3 regions of the Micromonospora mangrovi genome follow, and region 3 is predicted to be linked to each of the others. Evidence: predicted binding sites of a transcription regulator. Region 3 holds the regulator's gene; each other region holds the start of a gene.

Region 1 (3,275 bases), 650 kb from region 3:
CGGACCACCGCCGGGTCCGGGTCGTACAGGAACCGGCGGACCGGCCCGACGGCGGCCTCGGCGTTCCCGTCGCCGGTGAGTTGGTGACCGGCGCCGGTGCTCGGGGCGGAGGCGTCGGCCGGGGGGCGCTCCTTCTCGCGCAGCAGGGTGGCGCGGCGGCGCAGCTCGGCGAGGCGACCGCACCAGAGCGCGGCCTCGACCAGGTCGCCGTCGACGCTGACCCACTCCGCCTCGGCCCCGGCCGGGATCAGCGCGTGGTCCAGCCCCGGCGCCACCTTCACCACCGTGTACGGGACCCGTTCGGCGAGACCGGTGACGAAGTCCCACGGCGGCGAGTAGGACTTCGGGTCGAAGATCCGTCGCCCGGTGCCGGCCTTCCGGCGCGCCGGATCGCAGAAGACCGCCTCGACCCGGGTCACGTCGAACGCGGTCGCGTCGCCGCACTCCACGGTGCACAGGTCGGCCAGCCCGGCGGCGTCGGCGTTCGCGGCGGCCATCGCGGCGGTGGTCGGGTCGGCCTCCACCGCGTACACCCGGATGCCGGCGCGGGCGGCGGCCAGCGCGTCCGCGCCGAGGCCGCAGCCCAGGTCGGCCAGGGTCCGCACGCCGGCCGCCCGCAGCCGGGCGGCCCGCCGGTCGGCGACCACCCGGCGGGTGGCCTGCTCCAGCCCGGCGCGGGTGAGGAACATCCCGGCCGCGTCCGCCCCGAACTTGCCGACCGCGCGGCGGCGCAGCTCCGCCTGGGTGAGCGCGGCGGCGGCCAGCTCCGCCGGCATCCCGGTGGCGCGGAGCCGGGCCGCCGCGGCCAGCGGGTCGCCGCCGGCCAGCCCGGCGGCCGTCGCGAGCGCGGCCGACCCCTCGGGGGTACGCAGGGCGGCGAGCTGATCCAGGTCCACGCGCTCATTCTCCCGACCCGGTCCGGAGCGCCCGGCACCGGCCGGGGCGCCGGCACCTCGCCGTCGGGGCGGGGCGAGCGCGACACGACGGGTGATGCGTTGGCACTCTCCTTGACGGAGTGCTAGCCGAGGCATAACCTGCGATTAGCACTCTCCCATCGAGGGTGCCAGCTTCCGGGCTTCGGTCCGGGCGCTGAACGCCAGGCGGACCGGCACCCGCGACGACGGCCCCGCCCGGTGGCATGTGGCAGATTGACGCCGTTCGGCTCGCCGTTCGGCAACGAAACCAAGTACCCCAGGAGGGTATGCCCGTGACTACCGCGACCAAGGTTGCGATCAAGCCGCTCGAGGACCGCATCGTGGTCCAGGCGAACGAGGCTGAGACCACCACGGCGTCGGGCATCGTGATCCCCGACACCGCCAAGGAGAAGCCGCAGGAGGGCACCGTCCTCGCTGTCGGCCCGGGCCGGATCGACGACAAGGGCAACCGCGTGCCGATCGACGTCAAGGTCGGCGACACCGTCCTCTACTCGAAGTACGGCGGCACCGAGGTCAAGTACGCCGGCGAGGAGTACCTGGTGCTCTCCGCCCGCGACGTCCTCGCGGTCATCGAGAAGTAAGCAACCGATCAGTGTCGTTGCCCCGGTCCGGCTCGCCGGGCCGGGGCAGCGTCGCTTCGAAGGGACATTCATGGCGAAGATCCTGAGCTTCTCGGACGACGCCCGACACCTGCTCGAGCACGGTGTCAACGCCCTCGCGGACACGGTCAAGGTCACCCTCGGCCCGCGCGGGCGCAACGTCGTCCTGGACAAGAAATTCGGTGCGCCGACGATCACCAACGATGGTGTGACCATCGCCAAGGAGATCGAGCTCACCAACCCGTACGAGAACCTCGGCGCGCAGCTGGTCAAGGAGGTGGCGACGAAGACCAACGACGTCGCCGGCGACGGGACCACCACCGCGACCGTGCTGGCCCAGGCGATGGTCCGCGAGGGCCTGCGCAACGTGACCGCGGGCGCCAGCCCGTCCGGCCTCAAGCGCGGCATCGACGCGGCGGCCGCCAAGGTCTCCGAGGCGCTGCTCGGCCGGGCCGTCGAGGTCGCCGACAAGGAGTCGATCGCGCACGTCGCGACGATCTCCGCGCAGGACGCCACCATCGGCGAGCTGATCGCCGAGGCGATGGAGAAGGTCGGCCGGGACGGTGTCATCACCGTCGAGGAGGGCTCCGCGCTCACCACGGAGCTCGACGTGACCGAGGGGATGCAGTTCGACAAGGGCTTCATCTCCCCGAACTTCGTCACCGACCTGGAGTCGCAGGAGTCGGTCCTCGAGGACCCGTACATCCTCATCACCACGCAGAAGATCTCGGCGATCGAGGAGCTGCTGCCGCTGCTGGAGAAGGTCCTCCAGAACAGCAAGCCGCTGCTGATCGTCGCCGAGGACGTCGACGGCCAGGCGCTGTCGACCCTGGTGGTCAACTCGATCCGTAAGACCCTCAAGGTCTGCGCGGTCAAGGCCCCCGGCTTCGGCGACCGCCGCAAGGCGATGCTCCAGGACATGGCGATCCTGACCGGCGCCGAGCTGGTCGCTCCCGAGCTGGGCTACAAGCTCGACCAGGTCGGCCTGGAGGTGCTGGGCACCGCCCGTCGCGTCGTGGTCGACAAGGAGAACACGACCATCGTCGACGGTGGCGGCCAGGCCGCCGAGGTCACCGACCGGGTCGCGCAGATCCGCAAGGAGATCGAGGCCTCGGATTCCGACTGGGACCGGGAGAAGCTGGCCGAGCGGCTGGCGAAGCTCTCCGGCGGCATCGCGGTCATCAAGGTGGGCGCGGCGACCGAGGTCGAGATGAAGGAGCGCAAGCACCGCATCGAGGACGCCATCGCCGCGACCAAGGCCGCGGTCGAGGAGGGTACGGTCCCCGGCGGCGGTGCCGCGCTGGTCCAGATCCTGTCGGTGCTCGACGACGACCTGGGCTTCACCGGTGACGAGAAGACCGGTGTCTCGGTCGTACGCAAGGCGCTGGTCGAGCCGCTGCGGTGGATCGCCCAGAACGCCGGTCACGACGGCTACGTCGTGGTGCAGAAGGTCGCCGGCAAGGAGTGGGGCACCGGCCTCGACGCCGCCAAGGGCGAGTACGTCGACCTGGTGAAGTCCGGCATCATCGACCCGGTGAAGGTGACCCGCAACGCGGTAACCAACGCCGCCTCGATCGCCGGCCTGCTGCTCACCACCGAGAGCCTCGTGGTGGACAAGCCGGAGAAGGCCGAGCCGGCCGCCGCCGGTGGCCACGGCCACGGTCACGGCCACCAGCACGGCCCGGGCTTCTGACCCGACGCCGGACGGCATCATCAGGGCACACCGCCACCTCGGCGGTGT
Region 2 (3,275 bases), 990 kb from region 3:
ACCGATTTGGGGTCGTGCGTCGTCGTCACGCCTCGTGTAGCGTGCGATTTCGGTCACCGAATTCAGCGGCCGTCGCCGATCGCCGAAACGGTGATCCGGTCGCGGCCCCGGCGCGCGTCCGAGCAGGTGGAACGCCGCGCAGAGTGAGGAAGTGCACCGTGGCACAGGGCACCGTGAAGTGGTTCAACTCGGAAAAGGGTTACGGCTTCATCGCCGTCGACGGCGGGCAGGACGTGTTCGTCCACTTCTCCGCGATCGAGATGGACGGCTACAAGGCACTGGACGACGGCCAGCGGGTCGAGTTCGAGATCACCCAGGGGCAGAAGGGCCCGCAGGCCGACCACGTCCGCGTCATCGCCTGATCCGGCGCCGCCCGTCCGGCGGCGTCTCCACCCGGGGGATCCGGGGCTGCGGTGCGGGTGCGCACCGGGGAAGATCATGAGCCGTTCCAGCCATCGCTGCTGAGGAGGGTCCATGTCCGACCAGCCCCCGTCGGGTCCCGCCGAGCCGGGGCCGTCCGGTGCCGGCCTGCCGGCCGACCCGACGTCGCCCCCGCCACCGGCCGCGGATCCGGCCGCCCTCCCGCAGCCCGACCACCAGGGGTACGCCCCGTCGGGCGGGCAGCCCGGTGCGGCGTACCCGGCCCCGACGCCGGGGTGGGGCTGGCCGGCGTACCCCGGTTCACCGCCGATGCCCGGCCAGGCGTACGCCTGGCCTCCCGCCGGGGCGGGCTGGGACCCGGCGGACCCGCTGGTCACGCCCCCGCACGCCGGGATCGGCGGCTGGTTCTCGCGGCTCGGCGGCGCGCTGCGGCGCGGCTGGCGGTCGCTGCTGCCGATCGTGCTGCTCACCCAGGCGGTGCCCGGCGCGGTGGTCTCCGTGCTCGGCCTGGCCCTCGCGCCGACCGGCGAGCCGACGACCGGGGCGGACGGCGCACCGATCCTGCCGGAGGGCTACCTCCGGGAGATGCTCACCTTCTATGTCACGGTGCTCGTCGCCGGCCTGCTGCTCGGCCTGGTGCAGAACCTGGGGTGGGCCGCGGGCACCTGGGTGGTCACCCGGCAGGCGGCCGGCGAGCCGGCCGGCACCGGGGCGGCCCTCCGGTACGGGCTGCGCCGCGCCCTCGGGCTCTGGGGCTGGTCGTTGGTGACCGCGCTGCTGATCACGGTCGGCGTCTGCTTCTGCGTCCTCCCGGGGATCTATGCGGCCTTCGCGCTCGCCCTGGTCGGCCCGGTCTATCTCTTCGAGCGGCAGAACCCGGTCGGTCGCTCCGTCCGGATCCTGCACCAGCGGTTCGGCCCGGTCCTCGGTCGGCTCGCGGTGGTCGCCGCGGCGATCGTCCTCGGTGGCCTGCTGGGCTTCGTGCTGGAGGCGGTCGGTCAGCTCCCGTTCGGCCAGCACCCGTTGGACTCGCCGGGCACGGCGGCCGGCGCGGTCGGGGTCTCCGTCCTGGCGGCCGTGCTGGCGGTCCCGGCCAGCCTGGTGCAGCTCGCCGGTCTGGTCCTCACGTACGCCGAGCAGCGGGCGTACGAGGGCCCGGTGAACGCCGCCCGACTGGCCGCGGAACTCGGCTGACCCGGGCCATCGTGCTTGCACTCGGCAAGGGAGAGTGCTAAACCTGTCATTGGCACTCGCATACCGTGAGTGCCAATGGTCGGGGCGGTAGGGCCACGGCCGCGCGGGCGTCTCGATGGCGCCCGGGTGGCACATGGCCGGTCGTCGCGGGCTGTCCGGCCCGACCGAGGAGGACGTCGTCGTCGCCAGGTGGCGACGTCCCCAAGGTGCGTACACCAGGCGGCCCATCCGGGGCACAACACTCGGGTGGCCCGTGAGTGTCCAGGAGGACAACGCCGTATGGCCAAGATGATCGCGTTCGACGAAGAGGCGCGCCGCGGCCTCGAGCGGGGCATGAACCAGCTCGCCGACGCCGTGAAGGTGACGCTCGGCCCCAAGGGCCGCAACGTCGTGCTCGAGAAGAAGTGGGGTGCCCCCACCATCACCAACGATGGTGTGAGCATCGCCAAGGAGATCGAGCTCGAGGACCCGTACGAGAAGATCGGCGCTGAGCTGGTCAAGGAGGTCGCCAAGAAGACCGACGACGTTGCCGGTGACGGCACGACGACGGCGACCGTCCTGGCCCAGGCCCTGGTCCGTGAGGGCCTGCGCAACGTGGCCGCCGGCGCCAACCCGATGGCCCTGAAGCGGGGCATCGAGGCTGCCGTCGCCAGCGTCTCGGAGGAGCTGCTCAAGCTCGCCAAGGACGTGGAGACCAAGGAGCAGATCGCCTCCACCGCCTCCATCTCGGCCGGTGACAACACCGTCGGCGAGATCATCGCCGAGGCGATGGACAAGGTCGGCAAGGAAGGCGTCATCACCGTCGAGGAGAGCAACACCTTCGGCCTGGAGCTTGAGCTCACCGAGGGTATGCGCTTCGACAAGGGCTACATCTCCGCGTACTTCATGACCGACCCGGAGCGCATGGAGGCCGTCTTCGACGACCCCTACCTCCTGATCGTCAACAGCAAGATCTCGTCGGTGAAGGACCTGCTCCCGATCCTCGAGAAGGTCATGCAGTCCGGCAAGCCGCTGCTGATCATCTCCGAGGACATCGAGGGCGAGGCCCTGGCCACCCTGGTCGTCAACAAGGTCCGGGGCACCTTCAAGTCCGTCGCCGTCAAGGCGCCGGGCTTCGGTGACCGCCGCAAGGCCATGCTCGCCGACATCGCCATCCTCACCGGTGGTCAGGTCATCAGCGAGGAGGTCGGCCTCAAGCTGGACGCCGTCACCCTCGACATGCTGGGCCGCGCCCGCAAGGTCGTGGTGACCAAGGACGAGACCACCATCGTCGACGGTGCCGGTGACGCCGAGCAGATCCAGGGCCGGGTCAACCAGATCCGGGCCGAGATCGACAAGAGCGACTCCGACTACGACCGCGAGAAGCTGCAGGAGCGCCTGGCCAAGCTGGCCGGCGGTGTCGCGGTGATCAAGGTCGGCGCGGCCACCGAGGTCGAGCTCAAGGAGCGCAAGCACCGCATCGAGGACGCCGTTCGCAACGCGAAGGCCGCCGTCGAGGAGGGCATCGTCCCGGGTGGTGGCGTCGCGCTGGTGCAGGCCGGCAAGACCGCCTTCGACAAGCTGGACCTGACCGGCGACGAGGCGACCGGCGCGCAGATCGTCAAGATCGCGCTGGACGCCCCGCTGCGGCAGATCGCCGTCAACGCCGGCCTCGAGGGTGGCGTCGTCGTCGAGCGCGTCCGCAACCTGGACGCCGGGCA
Region 3 (3,275 bases):
AGGGTGCCCCGGCCGGCGGCGGTGACCACGGCGGCGGCCGTGCCACCCCGCCCGTCGGCGAGCAGCAGCTCCTCGCCGACGCGCAGCCGCTGCACGTCGGCGGCGTGGTGCCCCTCGGGACCGTCCAGGGTCAGCGTGTCACCGGTGGGCAGCGCCTCGACCAGGAACAGCGGCGCCGACACCTCAGGGGTGCCCGTTGAAGGCGTCGCGCATCCGGGAGAAGAAGCCGCCCTGCTTGGTCAGCTCGGCGACCTCCTCGCCCCGGGTCTTGGCGAAGTCGCGCAGCATCTTCTCCTGGTCGGCGTCGAGCTTCGTCGGGGTGCGCACGTCCAGGTGGACATAGAGGTCACCCCGGCCGGTGCCGCGCAGGTGCGGCACCCCGCGGGCACGCAGCCGCAGCGTGCTGCCCGGCTGGGTGCCGGCCTTGACGTCGACCGTCTCCTCGCTGTCGAGGGTCTTGATGGTCAGCCGGGTGCCGAGCGCGGCGGCGGTCATCGGCACGGTGACCCGGCAGTGCAGGTCGTCGCCCTTACGGGAGTAGACGTCGTGCGGCCGCTCGTGGATCTCGACGTAGAGGTCGCCGGCCGTGCCGCCGCCCGGGCCCACCTCACCCTGCTGGGCCAGCCGGATCCGCATGCCGTCCTCGACCCCGGCCGGGATCTTGACGGTCAGCGAGCGGCGGGTCCGGACCCGCCCGTCACCGGCGCAGGTCGGGCAGGGGTGCGGGATGGTGGTGCCGTAGCCCTGGCAGACCGTGCAGGGCCGGGCGGAGACCACCTGACCGAGGAAGGTCCGCTGCACCGACTGCACCTCACCCCGGCCGCCGCACGCCTCACAGGTGGCCAGGTGGGTGCCGGCCGCGGTGCCCGCGCCGGAACAGGTGGTGCAGAGCACGGCGGTGTCGACGGTGATCGGCGCCTCGACGCCGAACGCGGTCTCGTGCAGGTCCAGCTCCAGCCGCAGGATCGCGTCCGCGCCCGGACGGGTCCGCGGACGGGGGCCCCGGGCGCCGCCGGCCGCCCCGCCGAAGAAGGCGTCCATGATGTCCTGGAAGCCGACGAACGGCCCCGCCCCACCGGGACCGCCGGGCCCACCGGCACCCCCGCCGCCCGGGGCGAGCGGGTCGCCGCCCAGGTCGACGATCTGCCGCTTCCGGTCGTCCGAGAGAACCTCGTACGCGGCGTTGATGTCCTTGAACTTCTCCTGTGCCTCCGGGTCCGGATTGACATCCGGGTGGAACTGCCGCGCCAGCTTGCGGTAGGCGCGCTTGATCTCGTCGTCGGAGGCCTCCCGGCTCACACCGAGAATGCCGTAGTAGTCCCTGGCCACTGCGTTCCGTGTCCTCATGTTCGTCTCGCGTTGCGCCGGTCGTCGGCCGGAGCCGGCCGTCGGCCCTGACTGGTCAGTTCTGGGCCAGCAGCTCGCCCACGTAGCGTGCCACGGCCCGCACCGTGGCGATGGTGCCGGGGTAGTCCATCCGTGTCGGACCCAACACGCCCAGACCGCCGAGCGCGGTCGAGCCGGGGCCGTATCCGGTGCTGACCACGGAGGCGGCCCGCAGGTTGTCGATCTCGTTCTCGTCGCCGATCAGCACCCGGGTGGTGGTCGACTCCGCCTCACCGATCAGCTTGAGCATCACCACCTCCTCCTCCAGCGCCTCCAGGATCGGACGCAGGGAGCCCTGGAAGTCGAGCAGGCCGCCCCGGGTCAGGTTGGCGGTGCCGGCCAGCGCGATGCGCTCCTCGTGCCGCTCGACGAGCGTCTCCAGCAGCACGGTCGACAGGGTGGTCATCGCCCCGCGCAGGTGCGGCGCGGCCTCGTCGACCAGCGCCTGGACCAGCGGCGGCGTCTCCGACAGCCGGCTGCCGACGAGCTTCTCGTTGACCAGCCGGCGCAGGTCGGTGACGTCTTCGGCGGGGGTCGGCGCGGGCAGCTCGACCAGCCGCTGCTCGACCCGCCCGGTGTCGGCGATCATGACCAGCATCAGCCGGGTGGTGGAGATCGGCACCAGCTCCAGGTGGCGGACCGAGGAGCGGGCCAGCGACGGGTACTGCACGACGGCGACCTGGCGGGTGAGTTGGGCCAGCAGGCGGACCGTGCGGTGCACCACGTCGTCCAGGTCGACGGCGCCGACCAGGAAGCGCTCGATGGCCCGGCGCTCGGCCGGGCTGAGCGGCTTGACCCGGGACAGCCGATCGACGAAGAGCCGGTAGCCGCGGTCGGTGGGCACCCGGCCGGCACTGGTGTGCGGCTGGCGGATGTAGCCCTCCTCCTCCAGCACCGCCATGTCGTTGCGGACGGTCGCCGGGGAGACCCCCAGCTGGTGGCGCTCGACCAGGGCCCTGCTCCCCACCGGTTCCTGGGTGGCGACGTAGTCCTCGACGATCGCGCGCAGCACGGCGAGCTTGCGGTCGTCGAGACCCATCTCCCCACCTCCTGACGCACGCCTGGCACTCGACTGTAGCGAGTGCCAGTCTACGTCGGCGCCCCCACCGACGCGATGATCAGCGACGCACCTCCGGTGCGGCACCCCGGCAGCCGGCGCACCAGAGCCGATCAGCCGGACATCCCGGGCGGTGTCGCTCTGGTGCCGTGTTGCACCCGACCCCTACCGTGACGTCCATGACTGAACCACCTCGCCCGCCCGGAGCGGGGGACCCGGGCGCCCAGCCGGACCCGACCCCGCCGTCGGCACCGTACGGCTCGTCGGAGCCGCCCACCGCACCACTGTCCGGGGCACCGGGCGGCGGTGGCTATCCCCCGCCCGGTGGCTATCCGCCGCCCGGCGGTCAGCCGCCGTCGGGTGGCTACCCCCCGCCGGGCGGCTACCCGCCGCCGGGCGCCGGCTACCCCACCGGCGGGGCGTACGGCGCCCCCACCGGCGGCTACGCCAACAACGACGACAAGACCTGGGCGCTGGTCGCGCACTTCGGCGGGGCCGCCGGCGCGCTGATCAGCTTCGGTCCGCTGGGCTTCGTCGCCCCGCTCGTCGCCTACCTGGCCCGCGGTCAGCAGTCGCCGACCGTCCGGGCGCACGCCCTGGCCGCGCTGAACTTCCAGATCCTCTGGTCGATCATCGCGTTCGTGCTGCTCTTCGTGAGCTGGTGCCTGCTCTTCCTGCCCAGCATCGCGGTCGTGGTGATCCAGATCCTGTTCGGGATCATCGCCGGCATGAAGGCCAACGAGGGTCAGCCCTACCGCTACCCGATGTCCGCCAGCTTCATCAAGTGACCCCGACCCGGCCGGCCCACGGGTCGGCCGGGTCCTCCGCTGGT

Evidence for each region. Region 3 encodes HrcA, which represses chaperone genes, less so after heat shock. Its sites were predicted from a motif close to GGTTNGCACNCTCNNNNNGAGNGTGCNAACC; they were not measured.
Region 1: the regulator HrcA is predicted to act here: its motif matches at 1,039-1,069, upstream of groES (co-chaperone GroES).
Region 2: the regulator HrcA is predicted to act here: its motif matches at 1,623-1,653, upstream of groL (chaperonin GroEL).

The regions. Positions count from the first base shown of each region.
Region 1 covers NZ_CP159342.1:6,150,487-6,153,761, forward strand. Annotated here, with positions in the region: gene ABUL08_RS27930 (THUMP-like domain-containing protein) at 1-896, opposite strand, end outside; gene groES (co-chaperone GroES) at 1,202-1,516, shown strand; gene groL (chaperonin GroEL) at 1,587-3,227, shown strand.
Region 2 covers NZ_CP159342.1:5,812,553-5,815,827, forward strand. Annotated here, with positions in the region: gene ABUL08_RS26290 (cold-shock protein) at 159-362, shown strand; gene ABUL08_RS26295 (hypothetical protein) at 475-1,575, shown strand; gene groL (chaperonin GroEL) at 1,855-3,275, shown strand, end outside.
Region 3 covers NZ_CP159342.1:69,507-72,781, reverse strand. Annotated here, with positions in the region: gene ABUL08_RS00330 (16S rRNA (uracil(1498)-N(3))-methyltransferase) at 1-182, opposite strand, end outside; gene dnaJ (molecular chaperone DnaJ) at 184-1,329, opposite strand; gene hrcA (heat-inducible transcriptional repressor HrcA) at 1,403-2,425, opposite strand; gene ABUL08_RS00315 (DUF4870 domain-containing protein) at 2,623-3,231, shown strand; gene hemW (radical SAM family heme chaperone HemW) at 3,275-3,275, opposite strand, start outside.